DNA from 3 places in the Pseudomonas sp. BN515 genome. Region 2 is predicted to be linked to each of the others. Evidence: predicted binding sites of a transcription regulator. Region 2 holds the regulator's gene; each other region holds the start of a gene.
The links. The regulator FliA, encoded in region 2, starts transcription of late flagellar genes. The targets are predictions, from matches to a motif close to CTAAAGTTTNNNNNNNNNNNGCCGNTAA.
Positions count from the first base shown of each region.

Region 1: a site for FliA is predicted at 5,511-5,538, ahead of E8E91_RS12450 (methyl-accepting chemotaxis protein). Genes of this name have one in related genera too.
Region 3: a site for FliA is predicted at 7,839-7,866, ahead of E8E91_RS22670 (methyl-accepting chemotaxis protein). Genes of this name have one in related genera too.

Region 1 covers NZ_SSOH01000049.1:424-10,735, reverse strand. Annotated here, with positions in the region: gene E8E91_RS12495 (aspartate carbamoyltransferase catalytic subunit) at 1-166, opposite strand, end outside; gene pyrR (bifunctional pyr operon transcriptional regulator/uracil phosphoribosyltransferase PyrR) at 203-715, opposite strand; gene ruvX (Holliday junction resolvase RuvX) at 737-1,177, opposite strand; gene E8E91_RS12480 (YqgE/AlgH family protein) at 1,177-1,743, opposite strand; gene E8E91_RS12475 (energy transducer TonB) at 1,857-2,750, opposite strand; gene gshB (glutathione synthase) at 2,807-3,769, opposite strand; gene pilG (twitching motility response regulator PilG) at 4,037-4,444, shown strand; gene pilH (twitching motility response regulator PilH) at 4,490-4,855, shown strand; gene E8E91_RS12455 (chemotaxis protein CheW) at 4,911-5,447, shown strand; gene E8E91_RS12450 (methyl-accepting chemotaxis protein) at 5,587-7,635, shown strand; gene E8E91_RS12445 (protein-glutamate O-methyltransferase) at 7,698-8,558, shown strand; partial or broken gene E8E91_RS12440 (Hpt domain-containing protein) at 8,568-10,312, shown strand, end outside.
Region 2 covers NZ_SSOH01000024.1:37,802-48,113, forward strand. Annotated here, with positions in the region: gene E8E91_RS06270 (chemotaxis response regulator protein-glutamate methylesterase) at 6-1,118, opposite strand; gene E8E91_RS06275 (chemotaxis protein CheA) at 1,163-3,394, opposite strand; gene E8E91_RS06280 (protein phosphatase CheZ) at 3,406-4,194, opposite strand; gene E8E91_RS06285 (chemotaxis response regulator CheY) at 4,214-4,588, opposite strand; gene fliA (RNA polymerase sigma factor FliA) at 4,672-5,418, opposite strand; gene fleN (flagellar synthesis regulator FleN) at 5,415-6,248, opposite strand; gene flhF (flagellar biosynthesis protein FlhF) at 6,324-7,673, opposite strand; gene flhA (flagellar biosynthesis protein FlhA) at 7,689-9,812, opposite strand; gene flhB (flagellar biosynthesis protein FlhB) at 10,027-10,312, opposite strand, start outside.
Region 3 covers NZ_SSOH01000081.1:20,151-30,462, reverse strand. Annotated here, with positions in the region: gene rssB (two-component system response regulator RssB) at 1-756, opposite strand, end outside; gene E8E91_RS22715 (PilZ domain-containing protein) at 973-1,272, shown strand; gene E8E91_RS22710 (VacJ family lipoprotein) at 1,345-2,046, opposite strand; gene E8E91_RS22705 (thioesterase family protein) at 2,150-2,569, shown strand; gene E8E91_RS22700 (HAD family phosphatase) at 2,625-3,365, shown strand; gene E8E91_RS22695 (DUF4404 family protein) at 3,498-3,761, shown strand; gene queF (NADPH-dependent 7-cyano-7-deazaguanine reductase QueF) at 3,806-4,636, opposite strand; gene E8E91_RS22685 (heavy metal response regulator transcription factor) at 4,801-5,481, shown strand; gene E8E91_RS22680 (heavy metal sensor histidine kinase) at 5,481-6,830, shown strand; gene E8E91_RS22675 (undecaprenyl-diphosphate phosphatase) at 6,879-7,709, opposite strand; gene E8E91_RS22670 (methyl-accepting chemotaxis protein) at 7,979-9,613, shown strand; gene pnuC (nicotinamide riboside transporter PnuC) at 9,680-10,246, shown strand; gene E8E91_RS22660 (AAA family ATPase) at 10,243-10,312, shown strand, end outside.

The sequences.
Region 1 (10,312 bases), on a different contig from region 2:
GCAGCAGCGGGACTTTCTTCACCGCGCGGGCGCCGACTTCGAGGAAGGAGTCGGCGGTGTCGAGGAGTTCCGTCAGCAGCTCGCGGGGCAGACCGTCGAGCGAGAGGAAGTGGCGCAGCTGGCCCTGGTCGTTGAGCTGCAGCGGGCGCTTGGCGTCTGTCGGCATGGGGCAGGCCCTGAAAGGTTACGAGAAATCGGTAGGTCAGGCGGGTGAAGCGAGATCCTGGCGCTCGAGGGTGAGCGGCGCGGGGCCGAGCAATTTTACCCGTTCAGTGGCGCCCAGGGACAGGGTTGCACCGACCACATCCGGGCGGACCGGCAGCTCGCGGGCGTTGAGGTCGAGCAGGCAGACCAGCGTCACGCTGGCCGGGCGGCCATAGTCGAAGAGCTCATTGAGGGCGGCGCGCACGGTGCGCCCGCTCATCAGTACGTCGTCGATCAGCACCAGGTGCTGGCCTTCGATCTCGAAGGGCAGAGCGGACGGGCGCACTTGCGGGTGCAGGCCGCTCTGGGTGAAGTCGTCGCGGTAGAAGGATACGTCCAGGGTGCCCATGGGCCCCTTTTCGCCCAGCTGTTCAAGCAGGGCCTGGGCGACCCAGACACCGCCGGTGCGGATGCCGATGTAGCGCGGTTCGTCGATGTTGCGGGCCTTCAGGTGGGCTTGCAGGTCGCTGGCCATCCTCGGCAGCAGTTCGGCGGGATTGGGCAGGGTCATCGGCGGTCCTCGCGTTCGGAATCAGGAAGTTGCGGAATTCTCGGCCAGCCAGCCTTCCAGCAGCAGCGCGGCGGCCAGGGCGTCCACCGGACGGTCGCGGTAGCCATCGCGCTGGCCCTGGGCCAGGCGGTGGCCCTTCGCTTCGAAGGTGGTCAGGCGTTCGTCGTGGGTGAATACCGGGAGATTGAAGCGGCCATTCAGGCGCCGGGCGAATTTTTCCGCGCGGGCGCTCATGTCACTGGGGGTGCCGTCCATGTTCAGCGGCAGGCCGACGACCATGGCGTCGGGCTGCCACTCACGGACCAGGGCTTCGACCTGTTGCCAGTCCGGCACGCCGTTCTGCGCTTTTAGCACCTTCAACTCGCGGGCCTGGCCGGTGACCGCCTGGCCGACGGCAACGCCGATCTGTTTGGTGCCGTAGTCGAAACCGAGCAACAGGCGCAGGGGTTTGGGTTCGGCCATCAGGCGTGCCCGGCCTGGGCGGTAAGCAGGCTGAGGTTCACGCCCAGACGCGCGGCGGCCGCCGAAAGGCGCTGCTCGGACGGGGTCTCGAAGAGGATGGACAGGTCCGCCGGGCAGGTCAGCCAGGCGTTGTCACTGAGTTCAGCTTCCAGTTGGCCTGCATCCCAACCGGCGTAGCCGAGGGCTACCAGGCTCTTCTGCGGACCACTGCCGTCGGCGATTGCGAAGAGCACGTCCTGGGAAGTGGAGAGGGCCAGTTCGCCCAGTTCCAGAGTGGCCTGGAAGCTGTGGCCGGTCGGGTGCAGGACGAAGCCGCGGTCGGTTTGCACCGGGCCACCGGCGTAGATGGGCAGGCCCTGGCAGCGTGCCGGCGGAGTGATTTCCGGGCGCAGTTGTTCGAGTACGTCGCTCAGGCTCAGGCCGTTGGGGCGGTTGATCACCAGGCCCATGGCGCCCTGCTCGTTGTGCTCCACCAGGTAGGTGACGGTCTGGGCGAAGTTCGGATCGGCCATGTGCGGCATGGCGATCAGAAAGTGATGCTTGAGGTAGCTCGGTGCGCTTTTCATGTCGGTTAGTTTCAGGCTTAAGACGGCAGGCTTCAAGCGAAAAGGCTGCGGCGCGGACTCACGCCACGCCGGGACTCTGCCTGAAGCCTAGAGCCAATCTCGTCCTGCTGCTTTCAATTGCTCGACAGGCGGTCGCCGCGCTCGAAACGCCAGGTGCGGATGATCTCCAGGCGGTCGATATCCGCGAGGTCACCGGTGAACGGGGCGAAGGGCGCGGCAAGGCGCACGATGCGCATGGCGCCCTGGTCCAGCACCGGCTGGCCGGAGGATTCCAGCACCTGCACTTCGTACAGGGTGCCGTCGCGATTGATCGACACCAGCAGGCGCAGGTTGCCGTAGATGCGCTGGCGGCGGGCTTCATCCGGGTAGTTGAGATTGCCGATGCGCTCGATCTTCTTGCGCCACTCTTCCTTGTACCAGGCGCCCTTGTCGCGCATGGTCGACGCGGCGTTCAGGCGGTGAATGCGCGGGCGCTTGGCGTAGAGCTGGCGCTCCTTGTCCAGTTCCGCTTCGAGGCTGGCAATTTCGGAAGAGAGCTGCGAGCTGTCGAAGGACGGCGCCGGAGTGGCCTCGGGCTGGGGCTTGGTCTGCTCGCGTTTGACCGTGGTTTTCTGCGGCTGCGGGCTCTTGGTGGCCACGGCGGCCTTGGGCGCTTCCTTCTTGGGCGCCTGGGGCGGTGCGGCGGGGGGCGTGGTCTTGCGGATTTCCTTGTCCTGGAATGGCGCCTGCTCGGTGGTCTTGGGCGTGGCCTTGTGTTCCAGGGTGCCGCTGCCCAGCTGGTTGGCCTGGGCGAGGAAGTCGGCCTTCTTCGGCTTCTCCTCGCTCTTGAAGGTGGCGAGGGTGATTTCCAGGGTCTTGCTGATCTGCTGTGGGTCGCCGACGGTGAAGCCGACACCGAGGATCAGCGCCACGTGCAGCACGGCGGCGAGGAACAGGGTAAAGCCCAGCCGATCCGCCGGGCGGACGCCGGCGGACAGTTGGGAGGAGGTATTCACGGCTGCGTTCATCGCCAGTCAGCTTGCTTCAGTTAGCGGCGAAGTCTGCCGAGCGTCCGCATAAAAGTCTATGAAGCACTCCGCGCATCGAGCTTGCGGGCGATCGCATCCATGAGACGTTCACCAATGCGTGTGTCGTAGGCTTTGTCGATCTCGCGGATGCAGGTGGGGCTGGTGACGTTGATCTCGGTGAGGTGCTCGCCGATCACGTCCAGGCCGACGAACAGCAGGCCTTTCTCCCGCAGGGTCGGGCCGACGGCGGCGGCGATTTCACGGTCGCGGTCGGTCAGTGGGCGCGCTTCGCCACGACCGCCGGCGGCCAGGTTGCCGCGAGTCTCGCCGGCAGCCGGGATGCGCGCCAGGCAGTAGGGGACCGGCTCGCCATCGATCATCAGGATGCGCTTGTCGCCGTCCTTGATCGCCGGCAGGTAGCCCTGCGCCATGATCTGCTGGCTGCCGTGGGCGGTCAGGGTCTCGAGGATCACCGAGAGGTTCGGGTCACCGGCGCGGTGACGGAAAATCGAGGAACCGCCCATGCCGTCCAGGGGTTTGAGAATGATGTCACGCTGTTCTTCGGCAAACTCGCGCAGAATGTCCGCTCGTCGGCTGACCACGGTTGGCGGCGTGTAATCGGGGAACAGGGTGGCGAAGAACTTCTCGTTGCAGTCGCGAAGGCTCTGCGGGCGGTTCACCACCAGCACGCCGGACCGTTCGGCTTGTTCCAGCAGGTAGGTGGAGTAGACGAACTCGTTGTCGAAGGGCGGGTCCTTGCGCATCAGGATCACGTCCAGCTCGGCCAGCGGGGTATCGGCCTCCGCTTCCAGCTCGAACCAGTGTTCGGGGTCGAGGAATACCTTCAAGGGGCGCATGCGCGCGCGAGCTTCACCGTTTTTCTGGTATAGGTCCTGCTGCTCCATATAGAACAGTGACCAGCCGCGCTCCTGGGCGGCCAGTAGCATGGCCAGGGAGCTGTCCTTCTTGAAGGAGATTTGCGCAATGGGGTCCATGACGATCCCGAGGCGAACGCTCATGGGGGGTCTCCGCAACAGGTTTCAAGGGGCGCGCCAAAGCTGGCGGGCCGGTTGGATAAGGCGCTCAGGGTGGCGCCGGCATTGATTGCGGTCAAGGAAAAAACCTTCCCCAGAAAGGGAAGAATCGCAGATGCAGAGGCCGTGTAGCTTGCGTCTGGAGACTGTGCTAAAAAGGCCCGACGATTGGGTCGCAGCCCGTCGGTTGCAGGGCCTCAGGCACATATATAAAGCAGAATAACGACTCACCGAGGCGATGGTAGGGCGAACATGGAACAGCATTCCGAGGGTTTGAAGGTCATGGTGATCGACGATTCGAAAACGATTCGTCGTACAGCCGAGACTCTGCTCAAGAAAGTGGGGTGCGAGGTCATCACCGCAGTTGATGGTTTCGATGCCCTGGCCAAGATCGCCGATTCCCACCCGAACATCATCTTCGTCGACATCATGATGCCGCGCCTGGACGGGTATCAGACCTGCGCCCTGATCAAGAACAACAGTGCTTTCAAATCCACCCCGGTGATCATGCTGTCCTCCAAGGACGGCCTGTTCGACAAGGCCAAGGGTCGCATCGTCGGTTCCGATCAGTACCTCACCAAGCCCTTCAGCAAGGAAGAGCTGCTCGGCGCGATCAAGACTCACGTCCCCGATTTCACCCCGGTGGAGCAAGCCTCCTGAAGTCCGGCCTGAAGGCCGGTGAAGCCTTTCCGTATGGGGAACACAATGGCTCGTATTCTGATTGTTGATGACTCGCCGACCGAGATGTACAAGCTGACTGCCATGCTCGAGAAGCATGGCCACCAGGTACTCAAGGCCGAGAATGGCGCCGACGGCGTGGCCCTGGCCCGCCAGGAAAAGCCGGACGCTGTCCTGATGGACATCGTGATGCCCGGTCTCAATGGGTTCCAGGCGACCCGTCAACTGACCAAGGACGCTGACACCAGTCACATTCCGGTGATTATCGTCACCACCAAGGATCAGGAAACCGATAAGGTCTGGGGCAAGCGACAGGGCGCGCGTGACTACCTGACCAAGCCGATCGAAGAAGACACGCTGATCAAGACCCTGAATACGGTACTGGCCGGCTGATTGCCGCGCCGGTCCCCGAAACATAACTATTAGAAACAGGCCAAGGCCGGTCGCCATGTCGGATTCGCAGACTCCCTTCCAGCTCCTCTTCGAGATCGACCAGCGCTGTCGCGCGCTGGCGGCTGGCCTGCCTGCGCAGCAGCAGGTGGTGCAGAGCTGGAGCGGCATCGGCTTTCGCATGGGCGAGCGCTTGTTCGTGGCGCCCATGGGCGAGGTCAGCGAAGTGCTGCACGAGCCGCGCCACACCTCGCTTCCCGGTGTGAAGTCCTGGGTCAAGGGCGTTTCCAACGTCCGTGGCCGCCTGTTACCAGTCATGGACCTGTGCGGCTTCTTCGGCAGCGAACTTTCGCCGCTGCGCAAACAGCGCCGGGTCCTGGTGGTGGACTATCAGGAGATCTTCGCCGGGCTGATCGTCGATGAAGTCTTCGGCATGCAGCATTTCCTGGTGGATTCCTTCAGCGAGACGCTTCCTCCACTGGAGGCCAGCATCCAGCCGTTCATTCACGGCGTTTTCCATCGCGAGCAGCCCTGGCTGGTATTCAGCCCGCACGCGCTCGCGCAGCACCAGGCGTTCCTCGAGGTGGCTGTCTAGATTCGACGCGGGGCGCATGGCGCTCCGTACCGGTCACCGGGGCAGAGTCTCCGGGGCCAAGGCTTCAAGGTTGGGCCGGCTTTGCCGGCCCTTTGGCGTTACATGGGAATAAGTGGTTGGTCCAGGCGGGGGCCCGATAATGAAAAGACTGAACGCAGGCAATCTGTTCTCCGGGGTGCGCAGCACGTCGCTGATCGCCGGACTCTTCGTGGTCCTGATCGTCGCCATCGTGCTGCTGTTCGCGAACTTCGCGTACCTCAACACCCAGGCGAACTACGACAAGGAATACATCAGCCACGCCGGTGAACTCCGCGTGCTGTCCCAGCGTATCGCCAAGAACTCCAGTGAAGCCGCGGCGGGCAAGGCCGAAGCCTTCGCCTTGCTGAAGGACGCGCGCAACGACTTCGAGAAGCGCTGGAACTTCCTGCAACAGGGTGACGCCACCACCGGCCTGCCTGCGGCACCCGTCGCCGTGAAGGGCGAGATGGATGTGGTGCAGAAGGACTGGGACAGCCTGCGCAAGAACGCCGACGCCATCCTGGCCAGCGAGCAGACCGTACTCTCCCTGCACCAGGTAGCCGCCACCCTGGCCGAAACCATTCCGCAGCTCCAGGTCGAGTACGAGGAAGTCGTGGACATCCTCCTGGAAAGCGGTGCTCCCGCCAGCCAGGTTTCCGTGGCCCAGCGCCAGTCGCTGCTGGCCGAACGTATCCTCGGCTCGGTGAACAAGGTACTGGCCGGTGACGATGACTCGGTTCAGGCCGCCGACATGTTCGGCCGCGACGCCAGCCTGTTCGGCCGTGTACTGAGCGCCATGATCGAAGGCAACGCGGCGATGGAGATCTCCAAGGTCACCAACACCGAGGCCCTGGAGCGCCTGCAGGAGATTTCCGAGCTCTTCGAGTTCGTATCCGGCTCTGTGGACGAGATCCTCGAAACCTCGCCCGAACTCTTCCAGGTCCGTGAATCCGCCAACACCATCTTCACCGGCTCCCAGACCCTGCTGGACAAGGCTTCCGCTCTGACCACCGGCTTCGAGAACCTGGCCAATGGCCGTGGCATGAACACCTTCGCCGGCTACGTGCTGGCCGTGTTCGCCCTGGGCTCGATCATCCTCATCGGTCTGGTGATGGTGCAGAGCACCCGCAACCGACTGGCCGAGACCGCCGCGAAGAACGAACGTAACCAGGCAGCGATTCTGCGACTGCTCGACGAAATCGCCGACCTCGCCGACGGTGACCTGACCGTGGCCGCGACCGTAACCGAGGACTTCACCGGTGCGATCGCTGACTCCATCAACTACTCCATCGACCAGCTCCGCGAGCTGGTGGAAACCATCAACCTGACCGCCGTGCAGGTGGCCGCCGCCGCCCAGGAAACCCAGGCCACCGCCATGCACCTGGCCGAGGCCTCCGAGCACCAGGCCCAGGAAATCGCCGGCGCCTCCGCCGCGATCAACGAAATGGCCGTGTCCATTGACCAGGTATCGGCGAACGCCTCCGAGTCCTCGGCGGTAGCGGAACGTTCCGTAGCCATCGCCAACAAGGGCAACGAAGTGGTGCACAACACCATCACCGGCATGGACAACATCCGTGAGCAGATCCAGGACACCTCGAAGCGGATCAAACGCCTCGGTGAATCGTCCCAGGAGATCGGTGACATCGTTAGCCTGATTAACGACATTGCCGACCAGACCAACATCCTCGCCCTTAACGCCGCGATCCAGGCGTCCATGGCGGGCGACGCGGGCCGCGGCTTCGCCGTGGTAGCGGACGAAGTACAGCGCCTTGCGGAGCGTTCCTCCGCCGCGACCAAGCAGATCGAGGCGCTGGTGAAGACCATTCAGACCGACACCAACGAAGCGGTTATCTCCATGGAGCAGACCACGTCCGAAGTGGTCCGCGGTGCCCGCCTGGCCCAGGACGCCGGTGTGGCCCTGGAAGAGATCGAGAAGGTATCCAAGACCCTCGCGGCACTTATCCAGAACATTTCCAACGCCGCTCGTCAGCAAGCGTCCTCCGCGGGCCATATCTCCAACACCATGAACGTGATCCAGGAGATCACCTCGCAGACCTCCGCCGGTACCACCGCCACTGCGAAGAGCATCGGCAACCTGGCGAAGATGGCGAGCGAGATGCGCAAGTCGGTTTCCGGCTTCAAGCTGCCGGAAGCGCAGGACATAGCCTGAGCAGGGGAGGCGCCGCGGTCTGAGGCCGCGGCACGACGGCCATGAATCAAGGGCACGACAGCATGCAGCCAGGCGGCGTCTGGGCCTTGAAACCCCTGGCCGACATGACGACAGCGGAATTCCACGACTGGCAGAAGTTGCTGGAGGAGCGTACCGGCGTGGTGGTCAGCGACCAGCGCCGCTCCTTCCTCCAGGCCAATCTCAGCGCGCGCATGCGTGAGCTGGGGGTGCAGGACTACTCCAGCTACTACCGTCAGGTCACCGATGGCCCGCGCGGCGCGGTGGAATGGTCGACCCTGCTGGATCGGCTGACCGTGCAGGAGACCCGCTTCTTCCGTCACCCGGCTTCCTTCGAGCTGCTCACCGATTATCTGCGGGGGCGTATCGAGGCTGGTCTTGCCCGGCCCCTGGAGATCTGGAGCGTGGGTTGCTCCAGCGGTGAAGAACCCTATTCGCTGGCCATGCTGGCAGCCGAGGCCCTTGGCGGTACCGAACGACCGGATTACTTCGGCGTGACCGGCACCGACATCAGCCTCAGCGCCCTGGCCAAGGCCCGTGAGGGCCTGTATGGCGCAAGGCGCCTGGAACAACTGGAAGCAGCCTTCACCAAGCGCTATTTCCAGGTCCAGGACGATGGCCGTTACAAGATAGTGCCGAGCCTGGCCGCACGGGTGTGCTGCGCACGGCTCAATGTGCTGGAACTGGCGAAGGCGCCAATGTCCGGCATGGACGTAATTTTCTGTCAGAACCTGTTGATCTACTTTCGCCGTTGGCGGCGCCGCGAAATCCTCAACCGCCTGGCCGAACGCCTGGCGCCGGGAGGCCTGATGGTGCTGGGTGTCGGTGAAGTGGTGGGGTGGCAGCACCCGGATCTCGATCCGGTGCCCAATGAACAGGTTCTGGCATTCACCCGGAAGGGATAGCAGACGGCTATGACTGATCGGCACGACTACGTCGCCCTCGAGTGGGTCAAGGGCGAGATCGCGGAAACCCTGAAGCAGGCGCGACAGGCCCTGGAGGATTTCGTCGAGAATCCCCAGGATCCGACGCGCATGCGTTTCTGCCTGACCTATATCCATCAGGTCCAGGGCACGCTGCAGATGGTCGAGTTCTACGGCGCTGCCCTGCTCGCCGAAGAAATGGAGCGTCTTGCCCAAGCCCTGATGGAAGGCCGCGCAGCCAACCGGGGCGAGGCCCTGGAAGTGCTGATGCAGGCCATCCTGCAGCTGCCTCCCTACCTGGACCGCATCCAGAGCGCCCGCCGCGACTTGCCGATGGTCCTGCTGCCGCTGCTGAACGACCTGCGTGCTGCCCGTGGCGACAACCTGCTCTCGGAAACCAGCCTGTTCGCCCCAGACCTTTCCAGCGTGCTGCCGGCGCTGTCCATGGACACCCTGGCGCGCATGCGTACTGCCGACCTGCCGGTGCTACTGCGCAAACTGCGGCAGATGCTGCAGACCGCCCTGGTGGGCGTGATCCGCAACCAGGACCTGGCGACCAACCTGGGCTACATGGCTCGGGTGTTCGCGCGTCTCGAATCTCTTTGCCAGGACGCGCCGCTCGGCCCGCTCTGGCAGATCGCCTCCGGCCTGGTGGAAGGCCTGGCCAATGGCTCCGTGGTCAACGGTTCCTCGGTACGCAACCTGCTGCGCCAGGTCGACAAGGAACTCAAGCGTCTGCTCGAGGAAGGCGCCGATGGCTTCAACCAGGCGGCCTCGGAAGAGCTGGTGAAGAACCTGCTGTTCTACATCGCCAAGGCCCCGGCCCAGTCGCCGCGCATTCGCGCCCTGAAAGAGCGCTATCGCCTCGACGAGGCCCTGCCCGATACCGCCGTGGTGGACGAGGAGCGTGCCCGTCTCGCTGGCCCCGACCGCGATGCCATGCGCTCGGTGGTCACTGCCCTCTGTGAAGAACTGGTGCGGGTCAAGGACAGCCTCGACCTGTTCGTGCGCAGCGACCGCTCCGGCGTCGCCGAACTGGATTCCCTGCTGCCGCCGCTCAAGCAGATCGCCGACACACTGGCGGTGCTCGGTTTCGGCCAACCGCGTCGGGTGATCCTCGACCAGATCGACGTCATCCACGGCCTGTCCCTGGGTCAGCGTGATCCCAGCGATGCGGTGCTGATGGATGTGGCCGGTGCCTTGCTCTACGTCGAAGCCACCCTGGCCGGCATGGTCGGCCCGGCGGAACAGGGCGCGGCGGAAGAAAGTCACCTGCCCACCACCGATGTGGCGCAGATCCACCAGTTGGTGATCAAGGAGGCGCGCAATGGCCTGGAACAGGCCAAGGACGCCATCATCGAATTCATCGCTTCGCAGTGGAACCACGAGCACCTGGCCCGCGTGCCGGAACTGCTGACCCAGGCTCGCGGCGGAATGGCGATGATCCCGCTGCCGCGCGCCGCGGCTCTGCTCGAAGCCTGCAACCGCTACATCCTCGAACAGCTGCTGGCGCGCAAGGCCGTGCCCAACTGGCAGAGCCTGGACACCCTGGCCGACGCCATCACCAGCGTCGAGTACTACCTCGAACGCCTGTCCGAGGACCATGCCGCCCAGGGTGACCTGATCCTCGACGTCGCGGAGGAAAGCCTCGGCGCCCTGGGTTATCCGCTGCAGGAGAAGCCTTCCATCCTCGACCGCGTGGAAGAGGAAGAAGCCCCGGCGCCCCTGGCCGATCC
Region 2 (10,312 bases):
CTCCATCACATGCACGCCTCGACCAGGTGGCGACCGATATCGTCCAGGCCATAGACGGCGTCGGCCAGGTTGGCCTTCACCACCGCCATGGGCATGCCGTAGATCACGCAGCTGGCTTCGTCCTGGGCCCAGACCTGGCTGCCGCCCTGCTTCAGCAGACGCGCGCCTTCCCGTCCATCGGCGCCCATGCCGGTCAGCACCACGGCCAGGACCTTGTCATTGTAGGACTTGGCCGCCGAGCCGAAGGTGATGTCCACGCAGGGCTTGTAGTTGAGGCGCTCGTCACCGGGCAGGATGCGGACCAAACCACGGGCGTCGACCATCATCTGCTTGCCACCGGGCGCCAGCAGGGCCAGGCCTGGGCGCAGCACGTCGCCATCCTCGGCTTCCTTGACGGAAATCCGGCAGAGCTTGTCCAGGCGCTCGGCGAAAGCCTTGGTGAAGGCCGCCGGCATGTGCTGGATCAGCACCAGGGGCGCCGGAAAATTGGCCGGTAGTTGGGTAAGCACGCGTTGCAGGGCAACCGGCCCGCCGGTGGAGGTGCCGATGGCGACCAGCCGGTAGGCCTTACGCTTTGGGGCGGCGGAGCTGGCCGGGGCAGCTGGCGCGGCATGGCTCGGCTGTGCCGGGACATGGGCCGGACGCGCCGGGGCGCTGCTGGCCGGAGCCGGACTCGGATGGGCCGAGTGCGCCGGCGCGCTGAAACTGCTGTAGCGGCGGTTGCTGCGCGCGATGCTGTGCACCTTCTCGCAGAGCAGCTGTTTGACCTTCTCAGGGGTGCGCGAGATGTCCTCGAAGTTCTTCGGCAGGAAGTCCACCGCACCGGCATCCAGGGCGTCGAGGGTGACGCGGGCGCCTTCGTGGGTCAGCGAGGAAAACATCAGGACCGGCGTCGGGCAGCGCTGCATGATGTGCCGCACTGCGGTGATGCCGTCCATCATCGGCATCTCGTAGTCCATGGTGATGACATCGGGCTTGAGCGCCAGCGCCTGGTCAATGGCTTCGCGGCCATTGGTGGCAGTGCCCACCACGTGGATATTGGGGTCGGAAGAAAGGATTTCCGAGACACGGCGGCGGAAGAACCCGGAGTCATCCACCACCAGAACCTTGACTGCCATAAGAAAAAAGCTCCTAGCGGGCGGCCAGTCCTGGCCGCCCCAGATCAACCACGGCGTGCGTAATGCTTGAGCATGCTCGGCACGTCGAGGATCAGCGCGATACGGCCATCGCCGGTGATGGTGGCGCCGGACATGCCCGGCGTGCCCTGGAGCATCTTGCCCAGCGGCTTGATCACCACCTCCTCCTGGCCCACCAGTTGGTCGACCACGAAGCCGATGCGCTGGGTGCCCACGGAGAGGATCACCACATGGCCCTCGCCCTGCTCTTCCACCGCGGCGTCACGTACCAGCCAGCGCTTGAGGTAGAACAGCGGCAGTGCCTTGTCGCGGACGATCACCACTTCCTGGCCGTCCACCACGTTGGTGCGGGACAGGTCGAGGTGGAATATCTCGTTGACGTTGACCAGTGGGAAAGCGAAGGCCTGGTTGCCCAGCATCACCATCAGGGTCGGCATGATCGCCAGGGTCAGCGGGACCTTGATGACGATCTTCGAGCCCGAGCCCTTCTGCGAGTACACGTTCACCGTGCCGTTGAGCTGGGAGATCTTGGTCTTCACCACATCCATGCCGACGCCACGGCCGGACACGTCGGAAATCTCGGTCTTGGTCGAGAAGCCCGGGGCGAAGATCAGGTTGTAGCACTCCAGCTCGGTCAGGCGCTCGGCGGCGTCCTTGTCCAGCAGCCCCTTCTCCACCGCCTTGGCACGCAGCACGGCTGCATCCATGCCCTTGCCGTCGTCGGTGATCATCAGGAGGATGTGGTCGCCTTCCTGCTCGGCGGACAGCACCACGCGGCCAGTACGCGGCTTGCCGGCGGCCTCGCGCTCGTCCGGGGATTCGATGCCGTGGTCGACGGCGTTGCGCACCAGGTGCACCAGCGGATCGGCCAGGGCCTCGACCAGGTTCTTGTCGAGGTCCGTGTCCTCGCCCACCAGTTCGAGGTTGATTTCCTTCTTCAGGTTGCGCGCCAGGTCGCGGACCAGGCGCGGGAAGCGACCGAAGACTTTCTTGATCGGCTGCATCCGCGTCTTCATCACGGCGGTCTGCAGGTCGGCGGTGACCACGTCCAGGTTGGACACGGCCTTGGCCATGGATTCATCGCCGCTGTTGGCACCCAGGCGCACCAGGCGGTTACGCACCAGCACCAGCTCGCCGACCATGTTCATGATCTCGTCCAGGCGCGCGGTATCCACCCGTACGGTGGTTTCCGCCTCGCTGGCCACGGCAGGACCGGCCGCGCCGTTACCGGCAGCGGGCGCTGCAGCCTGGCGCGGCGCGGGGGCGGGTTCCGCCTTGGGCGCCGGCTTGGGTGCAGGTGCGGGAGCCGGACGGCTCACAGCAGGCGCAGGGACAGGCTCCTCGCTGGCACCGTTGAACTTGCCCTTGCCATGCAGCTGGTCGAGCAGTGCTTCAAATTCGTCGTCGGTGATGTTTTCGCCACCGGCAGCGGGAATGGCCGGCACGGCGGGAGCTGCGGGCGCAATTGGAGCGCTGGCGGTCGCTTCCACGGCACCGTTGAACTTGCCCTTGCCGTGCAACTGGTCGAGCAGGTCTTCGAACTCGTCATCGGAGATATCGTCACCCGCACCGGCAGTGGCCAGCGCCGAGGCGGACGCGTGGGCGGCGACAACGGCTTCCGGCTCAGCGGCACCGACGAACTTGCCTTTGCCGTGCAGCTGGTCGAGCAGCGCTTCGAATTCGTCGTCGGTGATTTCATCAGTGGCGGCGGCGACCGGTTCGGCGGCCTTGCCAGCACTGTCACCCAGCGCATCGAGCAACTGCTCGAACTCGCTGTCGGTGATATCGGCGGTAGCTTCTACGGGAGCCGGTGCTTCGACGGGCGCAGCGGTCGCCGGAGCGGCAGCTACGGGGGCAGGCTCGGCACCGGCCGGCTCGGCCAGTCGCGACAGGGCTGCCAGCAGCTCCGGAGTGGCGGGCGTCGGTTCACTGCGCTCGCGCACTTCGCTGAACATCTCATTGACCGTGTCCAGGGCCTGCAGCACCACGTCCATCAGTTCAGCATCCACGCGGCGTTCGCCCTTGCGCAGGATGTCGAAGACGTTCTCGGCGATGTGGCAGCACTCCACCAGGGCATTGAGCTGGAGGAAGCCGGCACCACCTTTCACAGTGTGGAAACCACGGAAAATCGCGTTGAGCAGGTCCATGTCGTCCGGGCGGCTTTCCAGCTCGACCAGCTGCTCGGACAGTTGCTCCAAAATCTCGCCGGCCTCTACCAGGAAGTCCTGGAGGATTTCTTCATCGGCGTCGAAGCTCATATGAGCGCTCCCTAAAAGCCAAGGCTGGATAGCAGATCGTCGACGTCGTCCTGTCCGGACACCACGTCTTCACGTATATCGGCATGGATCTGCGGACCTTCACCCCTGGAAGGACTTTTTTGTTGTTCCAGCTCGGCGCGCAGTACGGCATGGTCGTGCTCGATGCCGGCATATCGATCGACCTGGCTGGCCATCATCACCAGCTTGACCAGGTTGCTTTCCACCTCGGTGACCAGTTGGGTCACGCGCTTGATGACCTGACCGGTGAGGTCCTGGTAGTCCTGGGCCAGCAGGATGTCATTCAGCTTGCTCGACAGGGCGTCGGTATCGCGTTGGCTGCGGGCAAGGAACTGCTCGATGCGGCGAGCCAGGTCGCGGAACCCGTCCGCGCCGATTTCCCGGCGCATGAAGCGGCCCCACTCCTCGCCCAGCTGCTGGGCTTCGTCGCTCAGGCCGTTGAGCAGCGGCGCGCTTTCCTCCACCAGGTCCATGGTGCGGTTGGCGGCCTTCTCGGTCATGTGCACCACGTAGGAAAGGCGGTCGGTCGCGTCGGCGATCTGCGACATTTCCTGGGCGTGGGGCAGATGCGGGTCGATCTGGAAGTTGACGATGGCGTTGTGCAGCTCACGGGTGAGCTTGCCGACTTCCTGGTAGAGGCCGCGATCACGGACGTGATTGAGTTCGTGGATGAGTTGCACGGCGTCTGTGAAGTTGCCTTTCTCGAGGCTTTCCACCAGTTCCCGCGCACGGTCTTTCAGGGTCGACTCGAAGTCTCCCAGCAGGTGTTCATTCTGGTCCATGGTGCCCTCGCGGCTGACATCAGCCGTTGACCCGCTCGAAGATCTTCTCGATTTTTTCTTTCAGCACCTGAGCGGTGAAAGGCTTGACCACATAGCCATTCACACCGGCCTGGGCCGCTTCGATGATCTGGTCACGCTTGGCTTCGGCAGTCACCATCAGGACCGGCAGGTGCTTCAGGCGCTCGTCGGCACGCACGGCGCGTAGCAGATCGATGCCGGTCATGCCGGGCATGTTCCAGTCGGTCACGAGGAAATCGAAGTTACCGCTGTGCAGCATCGGCAGGGCCGTGGTGCCGTCATCGGCTTCAGCGGTATTGGTGAAACCCAAGTCGCGCAAGAGGTTCTTGATGATGCGTCTCATCGTCGAGAAATCGTCAACGATGAGGATTTTCATGTTCTTGTCCAAGTCGACCTCCGTACAGTCTCAAACGCCCCTCTTGCCGGGTGCGCCGTTCAAATCTGAAAGCGGTGTGCCGTTCAGCGCGCGCGCCATTCGCTGAGCCGTGCGCGCAAACGTGCCGCGCACTGGCTATGCAACTGGCTGACACGCGATTCGCTGACCCCCAGCACTTCACCGATTTCCTTCAAGTTCAGTTCTTCGTCGTAATACAGCGCCAGCACCAGGCGCTCACGCTCCGGCAGGTTCGCGATGGCATCGGCCAGCGCAGCCTGGAAGCGTTCGTCTTCCAAATCATGGGAAGGTGAAAATTGGGTGACACCGGCGTCCTCGCGCAGACCGCCCTGCTCGCCTTCCTGCAACAGGTCATCGAAGCTGAACAGGCGGCTGCCCAAGGTGTCGCTCAGGATGCCGTAGTAGTCTTCGAGACTCAATCCAAGTTCGGCAGCAACTTCCTGATCTTTAGCGTCGCGTCCTGTTCTTGCCTCGATGGTGCGAATGGCGTCGCTCACCATGCGGGTATTGCGGTGCACCGAACGCGGTGCCCAGTCGCCCTTGCGGACCTCGTCGAGCATGGCTCCGCGAATGCGGATACCGGCGTAGGTTTCGAAGCTGGCGCCCTTGGTGCCGTCGTATTTCTTCGAGGCTTCGAGCAAGCCGATCATCCCGGACTGCATCAGGTCTTCCACCTGTACGCTGGCTGGCAGGCGCGCGAGCAGGTGATAGGCGATGCGCTTGACCAGGGGGGCATAGCGCTCGATCAACTGATGCTGCGAATCCCTTGCCTGAGCCTTGCCGTACATACGCAGTCCAGTGGCGGGTGTCATACAGGGCTTTCCGCAGAGGGCTGCTTGACCAGCCGCTCGACGAAGAACTCCAGGTGGCCCCGCGGATTGGCCGGCAGCGGCCAGCTGTCGACCTTCTGCGCGATGGCCTTGAAGGCCAGCGAGCACTTCGAGCGCGGGAAGGCTTCATAGACCGCGCGTTGCTTCTGCACGGCCTTGCGCACCGACTCGTCGTACGGAACGGCGCCTACGTACTGCAGGGCGACGTCGAGGAAACGGTCGGTGACCTTGGTCAGCTTGGCGAACAGGTTGCGCCCTTCCTGCGGGCTGTGGGCCATGTTGGCCAGCACGCGGAAGCGGCTCATGCCGTAGTCGCGGTTGAGCAGCTTGATCAGCGCGTAGGCGTCGGTGATGGAGGTCGGTTCGTCGCAGACCACCACAATCACTTCCTGCGCCGCACGGACGAAGCTGACCACCGAATCGCCGATACCGGCGGCGGTGTCGATCACCAGCACGTCGAGGTTGTCGCTGATTTCGCTGAATGCCTGGATCAGGCCGGCGTGCTGCATGGGCGAAAGCTGCACCATGCTCTGGGTGCCGGAGGCGGCCGGGACGATGCGGATGCCCCCCGGTCCCTGCAACAGCACGTCGCGCAGGTCGCATTCGCCATTGATCACATCAGCCAGTGTGCGCTTGGCGGTGAGGCCGAGCAGGACGTCGACGTTGGCCAGACCGAGGTCGGCGTCCAACAACATGACGCGGCGGCCGAGATCGGCCAGTGCCAGCGATAGGTTCACCGACACGTTGGTCTTGCCGACGCCACCCTTGCCGCCGGTCACCGCGATCACCTGTACGGGATGCATACTACCCATTTCAAATACCTTGCCTTAGGTCGACTGGGCCATTTGGCTGTCCAGCACCGCCCCTCTGGGCGGCTTACACATTCTTCAACCGGCGCGCCGCGCCGGATTCTGATAAAGCCCGGCGAACAGGTCGGCCATGGCTTCTTCACTCGGGTCTTCCGGAGCCTGAAGGCTGACCGCGCGGCTCACCAGCTGGTGGCTGCGGGGAACCTGCAGATCATCCGGAATTCGCGGGCCGTCGGCCAGATAGGCTACCGGGAGATGCTGGCCGATAGCCAGCCCCAAAACCTCGCCCAGGCTGGCCGCTTCGTCCGCCTTGGTAATGATGCAACCGACCAGGCCGCAACGCTTGTAGCTGTGATAGGCCGCCTTGAGCACCTGGCTCTGGCTGGTAGCCGCCATCACCAGGTAATTCTTCGCGTTTATCGCCCGGCTGGCCAGCGCTTCGAGCTGCATGGTCAGGGCCGGATCGTTGGTTGGCAGACCAGCGGTATCGATCAGCACAACGCGCTTGCGCGTCAGGGGAGCCACGGCCTGGGTCAGGGACTGGCCCGGGTCGACCAGGGTCACCGGCACATTGAGGATACGGCCAAGGGTCTTGATCTGTTCCTGGGCGCCGATGCGGAAACTGTCCATGCTCACCAGGGCGACGTTCTGCGCGCCGTACTTGAGCACGTAGCGGGCAGCCAGCTTGGCCAGGGTGGTGGTCTTGCCCATGCCGGCCGGGCCGACCAGGGCGATCACACCGCCCTCTTCCATCGGCTCGATCTGCGGGGTGCGGATGGCGTGTGCGAGGTGCGCCAGCAACATGCGCCAGGCCTGGCGCGGATCGCTGACCTTGGCCACCTTGTCCAGCAGGGCGCGCGCCAGTTCGGCCGGCAGGCCCATGCGCTGCAGGCGGCGCCAGAGGCTGGCCTGCTGCGGACGGCGGCTCTGCATCTGGCCCCAGGCGATGGAGCCCAGCTGCACTTCGATCAGTTCGCGCAGGCCGCTCAGCTCGAAACGCATTGCGTCCAGGGCAGCCTGGTCCACGCCGGCAGATTTCGGCGCGCTGACCGGCTCCACCGGGCGCGGCACGGCGCGCGGACGCTCGATGGCGGCGGCCAGGGCGGATTCCGGCAGTTCCGGCTCGATGGCGGTCAGCGGCTGGCCGGCGAACAATTGACGGTCCTTGCCGGCATCGGCGATGGCACGGGTCGTCAGTTCGGCCTGGGCCTGGGCGATGCGCGCCTGGGTCTTGCGCAGTTCGGCTTCGAGGGCCGGGTTCGGCTTGCTCGGGGCCGGCGCGGGCAGCGGGTAGTCCAGCGCCGCGGTCAACTCGACACCGCCGGCAACCCGACGATTACCGATGATGGCGGCATCCGCGCCCAGTTCATCACGCACCAACTTCATGGCTTGACGCATATCGGCGGCGAAGAAACGTTTGACCTGCATGGTCCTTGACCTCGGTTAGTTCTGCCCCACAGTCGCGACTATGGTGACCTGCTTGTTGTCCGGTATTTCCTGGTAGGCCAGTACGTGCATGGTTGGCACGGCGAGCCTTGCGAAGCGCGACATCATCGCCCGGATCGGCCCGGCCACCAGCAGGATCGCCTGCTTGCCGAGCATTTCCTGGCGCTGCGCCGCTTCCACCAGGGAACGTTGCAGCTTCTCGGCCATTCCGGGTTCGAGGAGAACGCCATCTTCCGAACCTTGTCCGGCCTTCTGCAGGCTATTCAGCAATATCTGTTCCAACCTGGGTTCCAGAGTGATCACAGGCAGCTCCGGCTCTAGTCCCACAATGCTTTGCACGATTGCACGGGACAGCGAGACACGAGCCGCCGCCACCAGCGCGGCGGGATCTTGACTCTTGGGTGCCACGTTGGCGATGGCTTCGGCGATGGTGCGGATGTCGCGTACCGGCACCTGCTCCTGCAGCAGCGCCTGGAGCACCTTGAGCAGCGTGGACAGCGACACCATGCCGGGCACCAGCTCTTCGGCCAGGCGCGGCGAACTCTTGGCGAGGTTCTGCATCAGTTGCTGCACTTCTTCGTGACCCAGCAGCTCATGGGCGTGCTTGTGCAGTACCTGGTTGAGGTGGGTAGCGACCACGGTGCTGGCATCCACCACTGTGTAACCGAGGGACTGCGCCTGGTCACGCTGGCTGGCGTCGATCCACACCGCTTCCAGGCCGAACGCCGGATCCTTGGCGGCGACGCCGTTGAGGGTGCCAAACACCTGGCCGGGGTTGATCGCCAGTTCGCGGTCCGGGTAGACCTCCGCCTCGGCCACGCTGACACCCATCAACGTCAGCCGGTAGGCGTTGGGCAGCAGGTCGAGGTTGTCGCGGATATGCACCGAGGGCATCAGGAAGCCCATCTCCTGGGACAGCTTCTTGCGCACGCCCTTGATCCGCGCCAGCAACTGGCCTCCCTGGTTGCGGTCCACCAGCGGAATCAGCCGGTATCCCACTTCCAGGCCGACGAGGTCTACCGGGGTCACATCGTCCCAGCCCAGCTCCTTGGTTTCCTGGGCGCGCTGGGCCGGCAGCAGTTCCTGCTGACGCTGCTCCTCCTGCACCGCCTGCTCCTTGACCTGCTTCTGCCGATGCCAGATCCAGTAGGCACCACCGGCGGCCACGAGGCCCAGGCCGATAAAGGAAACATGCGGCATGCCCGGCACCAGGCCCATGGCGATGAGGATGGTCGCGGATACCGCCAGCGCCTTGGGCGAGGCGAACATCTGGCGGTTGACCTGCTGGCCCATGTCTTCGGAGGAAGACACACGGGTCACCATGATGGCGGCCGCGGTGGACAGCAGCAGGGACGGGATCTGCGCTACCAGGCCGTCACCGATGGTCAGCAGCGAGTAGATACGACCGGCGTCGCCGAAGCTCAGGCCGTGCTGCAGCATGCCGATGGCCATGCCACCGAGCAGGTTGATGAAGAGGATCAGCAGACCGGCGATGGCGTCGCCACGAACGAATTTGCTGGCACCGTCCATGGAGCCGTAGAAGTCGGCCTCCTGGGAGACCTCGGAGCGGCGCTTCTTGGCTTCGGCCTGATCGATCAGACCGGCGTTGAGGTCGGCGTCGATCGCCATCTGCTTGCCGGGCATGGCGTCCAGGGTGAAACGCGCGCTCACCTCGGAGATACGGCCCGCACCCTTGGTGACCACCACGAAGTTGATGATCATCAGGATCGCGAAGACCACTGCACCGACCACATAGTTACCGCCCACTACCACGTCGCCGAAGGCCTGGATCACCTTGCCCGCGGCGTCATGGCCGTCCTGGCCGTGGAGCAGCACCACACGGGTGGAGGCGACGTTCAGCGCCAGGCGCAGCAGGGTGGCGACCAGCAGGATGGTCGGGAAGACGGCGAAGTCCAGCGGGCGCATGGCGTACACGCACACCAGCAGGACGACGATGGACAGGGCGATGTTGAAGGTGAAGAAGACGTCCAGCAGGAACGGCGGCACCGGCAGGGTCATCATGCCCAGCATCACCAGCACCAGCAGCGGCACCCCGAGGTTGCCGCGACCGATGCCCAGCAGGTTGTTGCGGACATTGCCGATCAGTTGCGTACGATCCACTGCTACTCCCCTACCCCTTTCACGGAGCCCCGCTCCGCTCATCCAATCTTTTGACGCGTCGATGCGTCCTGATCCCCCTTGTGCAAGAAGCTTTCCAACTTCGTTAAGGGGTTGATTCAGATGAGAGAATTCGTAATTGGGGAAATTGTGGGAGCGAATTTATTCGCGAATGAATTCGCTCCCACAACAAAAGCGCGGCTTGGCCGTCAGGCCATCACTCGTCGCGCCGCAAATCCGGCGGAATCGGCAGGTCGTTCAGCGGCGCCGGGCGTTTGCCACGGCCGGCGCGGAACTGCTTGAGCTGGTAGACGTAGGCCAGCACCTGGGCCACGGCCAGGTAGAGGCCGGCGGGGATTTCCTGGTCCAGTTCGGTGGAGTAGTACACCGCCCGCGCCAGCGCCGGGGACTCCATAACCGTCACCTTGTTGTCCTGGGCGATCTCGCGGATCTTCAACGCGGTGAAGTCGTTACCCTTGGCCAGCAGCACCGGCGCACCGCCC
Region 3 (10,312 bases), on a different contig from region 2:
CCCCAGCACCTCGGAAGGCTTGAACTCGGGCAGCATGCCATTGCGCCGGGACTCGTAGAGCAGGCGCGTGGTCATGAACTTGAGCAGCACGGTCACGAAGGCCGACGACGCGCCGTGGCCGGACACATCCGCCAGGTAGAACGCCACCCGGCGCTCGTCCACGCGGAAGTAGTCGACGAAGTCACCGGAAAGGTACAGAGACGGGATGATCTGGTGGGCGAAACGCAGGCTGTCCACTTCCCAGGGCGTCACCGGCAGCATGTTCATCTGCACCTGGCGCCCGGCGTTCTGGTCCTCCTGCAGCAGGTGCAGGCTGGCTTGCAGTTCACGGTTGGCGGCTTCGAGCTTTTCCCGGTAGCGACGGTTCTCAAGGCGCAGGGCCGAGCGGTCGAGCGCGCGGCGCACCGAGTGCTCGAGAACGGCCAGGTCTTCCAGGGGCTTGATCAGGTAGTCGGCTGCACCCAGGCGCAGGGCTTCGACCGCGTCGCTCATGACGCCAGCGCCGGAGACCACGATTACCGGGGTTTCTGCTTCCAGTTCGGAAATGCGACGGATCAGTTCCAGGCCATCGACCTGAGGCATGCGCAGGTCGCAGATCACCAGATCCGGGCGCTCCTGCTCGAAAACCTGCAGCCCTTGCAGGCCGTTGCTGGCCTGCCGAACGCTGAATCCACTGTCTTCCAGATAGGCCGCGAGGCTTGCGCGCACTACCTCGTCGTCATCAATAATCAGCAGCTTGGCACTGGGATTGTGCATGGATTATCCAGGCAAACGGCGCCAGGGATGGGTTGTTGTAGCACCCGACCTAAGGCCCGAGCACGAGTACGGGGGTTCGCTTTACGGCGCAGACGGTACTCCCATCCGCAGGGCGATTCAAGCTTGCGCCGCGCGCTGAACTCTGCCTTTACACCCTAAATCGCCGGAAGTTATAAGAGGTTCGGCCACCCCGTACGACGACAAGAGGATCAGCGCGTGAGTCTGGACGACCGCCACTACAGCGAGAAGCGCGATTTCATCAGGATGCAGGTGCAGACCAAGGCCATCCTGGAACACGCTGGCCAGCAGTACCCAGCCCTTTGCCTGGACCTCTCCAGCAGCGGCATGCAGCTCGAAGTGGATATCGCGCTGGCGGTGGGCGACCGGGTCCGCGTGCTCATTCCGTCCGAGCACAATGCCCTCAAGGGGCTGGAAGCCGATGCCGAAGTGGTGCGGATCGGCGAAGGCAGCAACGGCCGCCACACGCTCGGGCTGGCCATTCTCGACATGCGCTAGCGGCAATGCCCGGAAACGAAAAAGGCGACCCTGGGGTCGCCTTTTTCATGTCGCAGCAAAGAACAGCCGGACTTAGAAGTCGTCTTCCACTTCGCCGTCCTTCACCTTGAACTCGCGGTTCTGCAGGTAGGCGTTGCGAATGAAGATGTACTTGTCGCCGGTAATCAGCTTCTCCGCCGACAGCAGGCTGGCGCGGGTGTCCACCACATCGACGGCACGGGTCACGTTGCGGGTCGGCACGTGGTCGATGTAGGGGTAAGGCTCGAGGAAGGAATCCGGGACCTTGCCGCCAGCGTCACGCACGTTGCTCGGGCCGAGGAACGGAATCACCAGGTAGGGACCGCTGTCCACGCCCCAGTAGCCCAGGGTCTGGCCGAAATCTTCGTCGTTGCGCTGCAGCCCCATGTGGGTGGCCACGTCGAAGAAGCCCAGCAGGCCGAAGGTGGTGTTGAACACCAGGCGGCTGGTGTCCACGCCGGCATTGTGGAACTTGGCCTGGAACAGGTCGTTGGCCAGGTTACCCACGTCGCCGATGTTGCTGAAGACATTGTGGACGCCGTCTTCGAGGAACTGCGGGGTTACCGCCTGGTAGCCCTGGGCGACGGGTTTCAGCGCATAGGTGTCGAGAGTGTCATTGAAACGGAACATCGCACGGTTGAAGCCCTCCCAGGGGTCCTCCTCCGCGGCGTTCGCAGCGACGGGCAGAACCGCCAGGGTGACGCAGGCCAGAACTCGACCCAGACGATCGAGCCAACGAGCACCGATCAATTGCATTGCAGACTCTCCTTGAGAAAAGTAGTGTGGCGGCCCGCCGCCTCATCAAAGGCGCGCAGTATAAGGCCATCGCACACTCTGGGTAGCATAGCGGACTGCCAGCATGCCGGAAAAAACCTTACTTCATATTGCCCACATCCCCGTTCGCTGGGGCGATATGGACAGCTACGGTCACGTCAACAACACCCTCTGTATCCAGTACCTGGAAGAAGCCCGGGTCGCCTGGTTCGAGAGCCTCGGCATCGCCATGAACAACGTGCCCCAGGGCCCCGTGGTGCTGCAGACCCTGCACACCTACCTCAAACCCGTGGTGCACCCCGCAACCGTGGTCATCGAGCTCCGCGCGGGCCCGGTAGGCAATAGTAGCCTGGTGGTGGAGCACCGCCTGAGCACCCTGGAGGACCCCACGACGCTCTATGGCGAAGGCCACTGCAAGCTGGTGTGGATCGACCACGCTACTGACAGATCCGTGCCGGTGCCGGACGATCTGCGCCAGGTCATGGGCGCAGGCAAGCGGCAGTAACCTCGCTGTCATCCAGGGCGGTTAGCCTGCGCCAGACCTCGTCAGGATGACGCAGATGCCCCACAGCCAACCGCCCGCCTTCACCGCCATCCTCTTCGGCCTTTCCGGCTGCCTGGTGGATTTCGGTGCCCGAACCCTGCCGCTGGCCCTAAGCCGATTGCTGCCGGACCTCTCTACTTCCCAGCTGGCCGAAGCCGGCACCCTGACCCCTCGTGCCGCCCTCGACCACGCCCTTGGCCGCTCCGCCAGCGAAGAAATGTTCCAGGCCTTTCAGCAGCAACTGCTGGACGCTGCCGGGGAACACGCCGAAGCCGTCACTGACCCCGAAGAACTGGCCAACCTGATGGGCGGCGCCCAGGTGCCCTGCGCCTGGCTCGACGAACTCCCCACCCCGGCCAGCTGGCGCCTCGCCACCCCCCTACCCGCCTGGCTAGGCGGTAGCGAGATCAATGGCGCACGTCCCTGGCCGGCACCGGACAGCTGCTGGCAAGCCCTGGCCGGGCTGGGCGTTGCGCGCCTGGAAGGTTGCGTCCTGATCAGTGCCAACCCGCGACTGCTGCAGGCCGGCCTGAATGCGGGTCTATGGACCATTGGCCTCGCCGCCAGCGGCCCCCTGTGTGGCCTGGCACCAGCAGACTGGCACGCACTGGAAGGCAGCGAACGCGATCGCCTGCGCGCCGCCGCCACCCTGGAACTCTACCGCCTGGGCGCCCATTCGGTGATCGACCACCTGGGCGAATTGGCGCCCTGCCTGGCGGACCTCTCCCACCGCCGCGAGAAGGGTGAAAAGCCCTGAGCCCGGTACATTTGTTTCAGGCTTGATCCGAATCAGGCAGGCCTGACCAGGCTGGATTAATCTCTAAGGCATGAGGGACCTTTGAATGCTTCAATGGGTCCACTCCTGAGACATTCGCAAAGGGAGAAAGACATGCCTGAACGCCTGCAGCAGCAACTGCAACAACTGCGCGACCAGTTGGCCCAGGAACCACCGCTGGATGCGGAGGAACGCGCATCGCTGATCGAGTTGATGCAGGAAATCGAACTGCGCCTGGCCCAGGATGCCGCCATGGCGCCGGACGCCACCCTGGTGGATGGGGTCAACCTGGCCGTCGAGCGCTTCGAAACCCGTCACCCCACCCTGGCCGGAACCTTGCGGAACATCATGCAGAGCCTTGCCAACATGGGCATCTAAGGCCGCGCACAAGAAAAAACCCCGACTTCACGTCGGGGTTTTCGTTACTGACGTACCAGGCGGCGATTGTCCGGCTGAACGGGGTGGGTGCTGCGGTAGGGGTTGATGTCCAGGCCACCGCGACGCACGTAGCGGGCGTGAACCGTGAGCAGCTCCGGCTCCAGCAGGCGCTTGAGGTCGAGGAAAATGCGCTCCACGCACTGCTCATGGAAGTCAGCGTGCTGGCGGAAGCTGATCAGGTAGGCCAGGAAGCTGGCGTGATCCAGGCGCTTCGCACCGCGGTACTCCACCACCACCGTGCCCCAGTCCGGCTGACCGGTAACCGGGCAGTTGGACTTCAGCAGATGACTGTGCAGCGCTTCTTCCACCTGACCGTTTTCGGCGCGCAGCAGCTCGGGCTGCGGATGCTCGTAACGGTCGATAGCCACATCAAGCTCATCGATGCAGATGCCCGCGGACGCGGCGACGCCTTCGGCCTCGACCTCCTTCAGGCTGCGCACCCGCACCGCGACCGGAGCGCCAGCCGCGCCGCTCAGGTCCCGCGCCAGCACCTGCTCCAGCTCGGCAGCGCTGGTGTAGACGGATTGGTTCAGCGAGTTGAGGTAGAGCTTGAACGACTTGGACTCGATGATGTTCGGCGAATCGGCCGGAATGGCGAACTCGCCGATCGCCACCACCGGCTTGCCGGACGGCGTCAGCCAGGACAGCTCGTAGCAGTTCCAGAAGTCCACGCCCTGATACGGCAAGGTCGTAGCGGTCAGCCCCAGCTCGTTCCACTTGGTCACACGGGAAATGGGGAACAGCAGCTCCGGGCTGTAAGTGCTGACGTACTCGCTGGACTTGCCCAGCGGCGAATGTTCGGCGGGATGATGCATGGGCGGGTGGACCTGAAAATGCGGAAATCGGGCAATTGTATACAGCTGGCCGGCTGCTGAAAAATCCACCGCACCAACGGCGCCGCTGCATTACAACTTTGTCAGCTTGCCCAGCCCATCCTGTCGGCGCGGTATAAAGCAGCAATTCGAACGATGAGCCACCCATGAAGTTACTGATAGTCGAAGACGAACCCAAGACCGGCCAGTTCCTGCGCCAGGGGATGACCGAAGCCGGCCTGGCCGCGGACCTCGCCACCAACGGCCTCGAAGGCCGAGACCTGGCGCTCGCCGGCAGCTACGACCTGATCATCCTCGACGTGATGCTCCCCGGCCTCGACGGCTGGCAGGTGCTGCGCAGCCTGCGCCAGGCCGGCCTGCAGGTTCCGGTGCTGTTCCTGACCGCGCGGGACGCCGTGGAAGAACGCGTCCATGGCCTGGAACTGGGCGCTGACGACTACCTGATCAAGCCCTTCGCCTTCGCCGAACTCCTTGCCCGCGTGCGCACCCTGCTCCGCCGTGGCGCCAGCGCTCCCCAGGAAACCAGCCTGGACCTGGGCGACCTGCACCTCGACCTGTTGAGTCGGCGGGTCGAACGCGGCGGCCAGCGCATCGACCTCACCACCAAGGAATTCGCCCTGCTGGAATTCCTCCTGCGCCGCCAAGGGGAAGTGCTGCCCAAGACGCTGATTGCCGCTGAGGTCTGGGACATGCACTTCGACAGCGAAACCAATGTCATCGAAGTGGCCGTCCGCCGGCTGCGGGCAAAGCTGGACGACGATTTCCCCACCAAGCTGATCCACACCGTGCGCGGCATGGGCTACGTGCTGGAGGCGCGCGAAGGCTGATGCGCGGACTCTCCCTCACCGCCCGCCTGGGCCTGCTGTTCGCTGCCTGCACCGCTGCCGTGTCCCTGATCGCCGGGGTGCTGTTCAGCCGCGCCAGCGAAGCGCACTTCATCGAACTCGACCAGCAACTGCTGGAAATCCGCCTGGAAGCCTTCCGCGCCCTGGTCAACGGCGTCGACAGCCCCGCCACCCTGGCGCCTCGGCTGGAAGCCCTGCAAGCCGAACTGCGCCTGCACCCGGATCTCACCCTGCGACTGGAAGGCCGCGATGGCAGCTACTGGTTCAACAGTGCTGACGGCCTACGCGCGCCGGCTCGCGATGGGCTCCATGACTGGCAGCAGGATGGCACCGACTACCGGGTGCTGAGCGCGCCGCTGCGGCCGGAAGACCCGGCTTCGCCACGGCTGGCACTGGCTCTGGACATCACCCATCACCAGCACTTTCTCGAACGCATGCAGCGGCTGATCTGGCTCACCGTAGGGCTCTCCGCCCTGGCCACCGCCCTGCTTGGTGCCTGGGCCGCGCGCAGCGGCCTCCGCCCCTTGCACCGTATGGCCGAGGTAGCCGCCGGGGTTTCCGCCAGCTCCCTGACCACTCGCCTGGCCGACGATCAGGTCCCCCAGGAACTGGTGGAACTGGTGCGCGCCTTCAATGCGATGCTGGGCAGGCTGGACGACGCGTTCCAGCGGCTTTCCGCCTTCTCCGCCGACATCGCCCACGAGTTGCGTACGCCGCTGTCGAACCTGCTGACCCAGACCCAGGTGATCCTCAGCCAGGATCGCGACATGGATGCGTACCGCGAAACCCTCCACTCCAACCTGGAAGAGCTCCAGCGACTGGCCCAGATGGTCGGCGACATGCTGTTCCTGGCCAAGGCCGAGCACGGCCTGCTGGCGACCCGTCGCGAGCCCTTGGCGCTGGCCGCCGAGCTGGACACCCTGCTGGACTATTTCAGCCCCCTGGCCGAAGACCGCCAGGTGGCCATGAGCCGCAGTGGCGAAGCCCGGCTCAGCGCTGACCGCGACATGTTGCGCCGTGCCCTTTCCAATTTGCTGGACAACGCCCTGCGCTTCACCCCGGAAGGCGGACGCATCGAAATGAATCTGGCCAGCGATGCCCGCGGCCTCAGCCTGACGGTGGCCAACAGCGGTCCGGAAATCCCCGCGGAACTGCTGCCGCGCCTGTTCGATCGCTTCTTCCGCGCCGACCCCGCGCGCCGCGAGGGTCGCGAGCATGCCGGCCTGGGCCTGGCCATCACCCGCTCCATCGTGCGCGCCCACGGCGGTGAGATTCGCTGCGAATCCGCCGACGGCTGGACGCGCTTCATCCTCGAATTTCCCGCCCCCTGAAACGCAAAAGGCGCGCCCTATGGCGCGCCTTCAAGGCAACCGCTGCGATCAACCCTGTGCGGTGGACCAGTCGATCATGCCGAACTGCCAGGTCGCCAGGATCAGCAGGCCGAAGCCGATGCGATACCAAGCGAACGCCGCGTAGCTGTGGCTGCCGATGAACTTCAGCAGACTGCGCACGGCGATCATGGCGAAGACGAACGACACCACGGAACCCAGGGCGAACACCGGCAGGTCGCTCGGCTGGAACAGGTCGCGGTACTTGTAGCCCGAGTAAACCGCAGCACCGACCATGGTGGGCATGGCGAGGAAGAAGGAAAACTCGGTGGCCGCCTTGCGCGAAAGGCCGAACAGCAGGCCGCCGATGATGGTGGCGCCGGAGCGCGAAGTACCCGGCACCAGCGCCAGGCATTGGGCGCAGCCCACCTTCAGGGCGTGCTTCCATGTCATTTCGTCGACGGTTTCGGCCTGCACCTGGTGCTGGCGCTGTTCTGCCCAAAGGATGACGACGCCGCCAACCACCAGGGCAGACGCCACGGTAATGGGGTTGAACAGGTAGTGGTGGATCAGGTCGGAGAAGGCCACGCCGAGGATCACCGCCGGGAAGAACGCCACCAGCAGGTTGACGGTGAAACGCCGGGCACTGCGCTGGGTCGGCAGGCCGATGACGACGTCGAGGATTTTCCGCCGGTATTCCCAGACCACCGCGAGGATGGCCGCCAGCTGAATGATGATGTTGAAGGCAATCGCCCGCTCACCGGTGAAGCCCAGCAGGTCCGCGACCACGATCTGGTGGCCGGTGCTGGAGATCGGCAGGAACTCCGTCAGGCCCTCGACAACCCCCAGAATGATGGCCTGCAAGGCCGTCCACAAATCCATCGAAAATCTCCCCTGAGGCGCGCTCTTCTGGCGGCCTTTCGTTACGAATATGCAGGTAGCTGGCGCTGCGAGCGTGCCGTTCGGCGATGAGACCGGGCACCGGCGGCCAGGTTCCGGGGACGAATGAGCCTTCAGCTTTGCCCCGAAGCGCCGAAATGCTAACAGAGAGCCATCTGGAAATCGCGGCTAAAGGCTGATTGAAAACGGCCAGCCGGCCTGCTCTGCTTCCGGCACGTAGTCAATAACAAGAAACCAGGAGTTCCCGCCCCATGCACAGCTTGCGCAACCTGCCGATCAGCCGCCGTCTCTGGCTGATCCTCATCGTCGCGGTATTCATGCTGGTCACCCTCGGCGTACTGATGCTGCAGCAGATCTACAACGACCTCTACCAGGGCAAGGAGCAGAAGACGCGCCACGTGGTCGAGACCGCCGCCGGCGTGCTGCAGTACTACCAGGCCCAGGAATCCGCCGGCACCCTGCCCCGCGAAGAAGCGCAGAAGCAGGCCATGCAGGCGGTGCGTGCGCTGCGCTACGACAAGGGCGACTACTTCTGGATCAACGACCTGACCCCACGCATGGTCATGCATCCGACCAACGCCAAGCTGGAGGGACAGGACCTCTCCGGCTACAAGGACCCGGACGGCAAAGCGCTGTTCAACGAGATGGTGCAAGTAGCCAAGGCAAACGGCGCGGGCCTGGTTCACTACCGCTGGCCCAAGCCGGGCGCCAGCGACCCGGTGCCCAAGGTCTCCTACGTCCAGCTGTTCGCCCCCTGGGGCTGGGTGATCGGCTCGGGCATCTACATCGACGACATGCAGGCCGAGTTCCGCGCTCAGGCCATTCGCGCGTCGGCGGTGGGCTTGGCCATCGCCATCGTCATGGCCTTGCTGGTCATCCTCATCGCCCGCAGCATCACCCGGCCGCTGGACGAGGTGGTGTCTGCCATGGCCAACATCGCCAGTGGCGAAGGCGACCTCACCAGCAATCTGGACACCCACGGCCGTGACGAGATCACTGCCCTTGGCAGTCACTTCAACGCCTTCACCGGCAAGCTGCGCGGCGTGATCCGCCAATCCCTGGACGCCGCCAACGCCCTCGACCAGGCCGCCAGCAACCTGGACGGCATCGCCAGCCAGGGCCTGCGCCAGAGCGAGCAACAATCCCTGCAGATGGAGCAGGTGGCCACCGCCATCAACGAGGTCACCTACGGCGTGCAGGACGTGGCGAAGAACGCCGAGCATGCCGCCAGCGAAGTGCGCCACGCCGAGGAGCAGGCGCGCCAGGGGCATGACAACATCGACAGCAGCCTGCGGCAGATCGACCAGCTGTCCTCCACCATCACCAAGGCGGTGGAAGTGATCCAGACGCTAGCCCAGGAAAGCGCCCAGATCGGCAGTGTGCTGGAAGTGATCCGCTCCATCGCCGAGCAGACCAACCTGCTGGCGCTGAACGCCGCCATCGAAGCCGCGCGCGCCGGCGAACAGGGGCGCGGTTTCGCGGTGGTGGCCGATGAAGTCCGCCTGCTGGCCCAGCGCACGCAGAAATCCACGGCGGAAATCCAGACCATGATCGAGCGCCTGCAGCAGAACTCCGAGGCGGCAGTCCAGGTCATCGACGAAAGCAGCCGGGCGTCCCGCGCCACAGTGGACCAGGCCAGCCAGGCCGGTGAGAGCCTGGCGCAGATCGCCCAGGCGCTGCGTAACCTCACCGGTCTCAACGCCTCCATCGCCAGCGCCACGCTGCAGCAATCCCACGTCGTGGAAGACATCAACCAGAACGTCACCCAGGCCGCTGGTCTCGCCCACAACAGCGCCAGTGCCGCCGAGCAGACGACCGGCGCCAGCCAGCGCCTCGGGCAACTGGCCGAGCAGCTGAATCACCTGTTGGGTCAGTTTCGCGTGTAGCCACAACCCAGCCGAAACCGGAGGGAGCCGCTACAATCGGCGGCTTTCTTCCTCGGAATCGGTAAGTTGTCTCCTCTCGAACTCCTCGCCGCCAGCCTGGGCGTGCTGGCCGTCTGGCTCACCGTCAGACAAAACCTCTGGTGCTGGCCCATCGGCCTGGTAATGGTGCTGATGTACAGCTGGATCTTCTTCGAAGTGAAGCTGTACTCGGACATGCTCCTGCAACTGGTTTACGCCGGCCTGCAGCTGTACGGCTGGTGGCAATGGACCCGGGGCGGCACCCAGCACGATGGCCGCCGGGTCAGCCGCCTGAGCGTGCAATCACTGGGTCTTGGCCTGCTGGCGGGCGCCCTCGGCAGCCTTGGGCTGGGCTACGCCATGGCGAACTGGACCGATGCCGCCGCGCCCTGGTGGGACGCTGCGCTCACTGCCTTCAGCCTGGTGGCCCAGTTCTGGATGGCGCACAAACGCCTGGAATGCTGGGTGCTCTGGATAGTGGTTGACGTGCTGTTCGTGGGGTTGTTCCTCAGCAAGGAGCTGTATCTCACTGCCGCGCTTTACGGGCTCTTCACCCTGCTGGCCGTGCAGGGTTGGCGTACCTGGCGGCGTGAGCTGGAGCCGGCTGCTGCATGAAGGTACTGGTGCTGACAGGGCCGGAATCCAGCGGCAAGAGTTGGCTGGCGGCAGCGATTCAGGCCG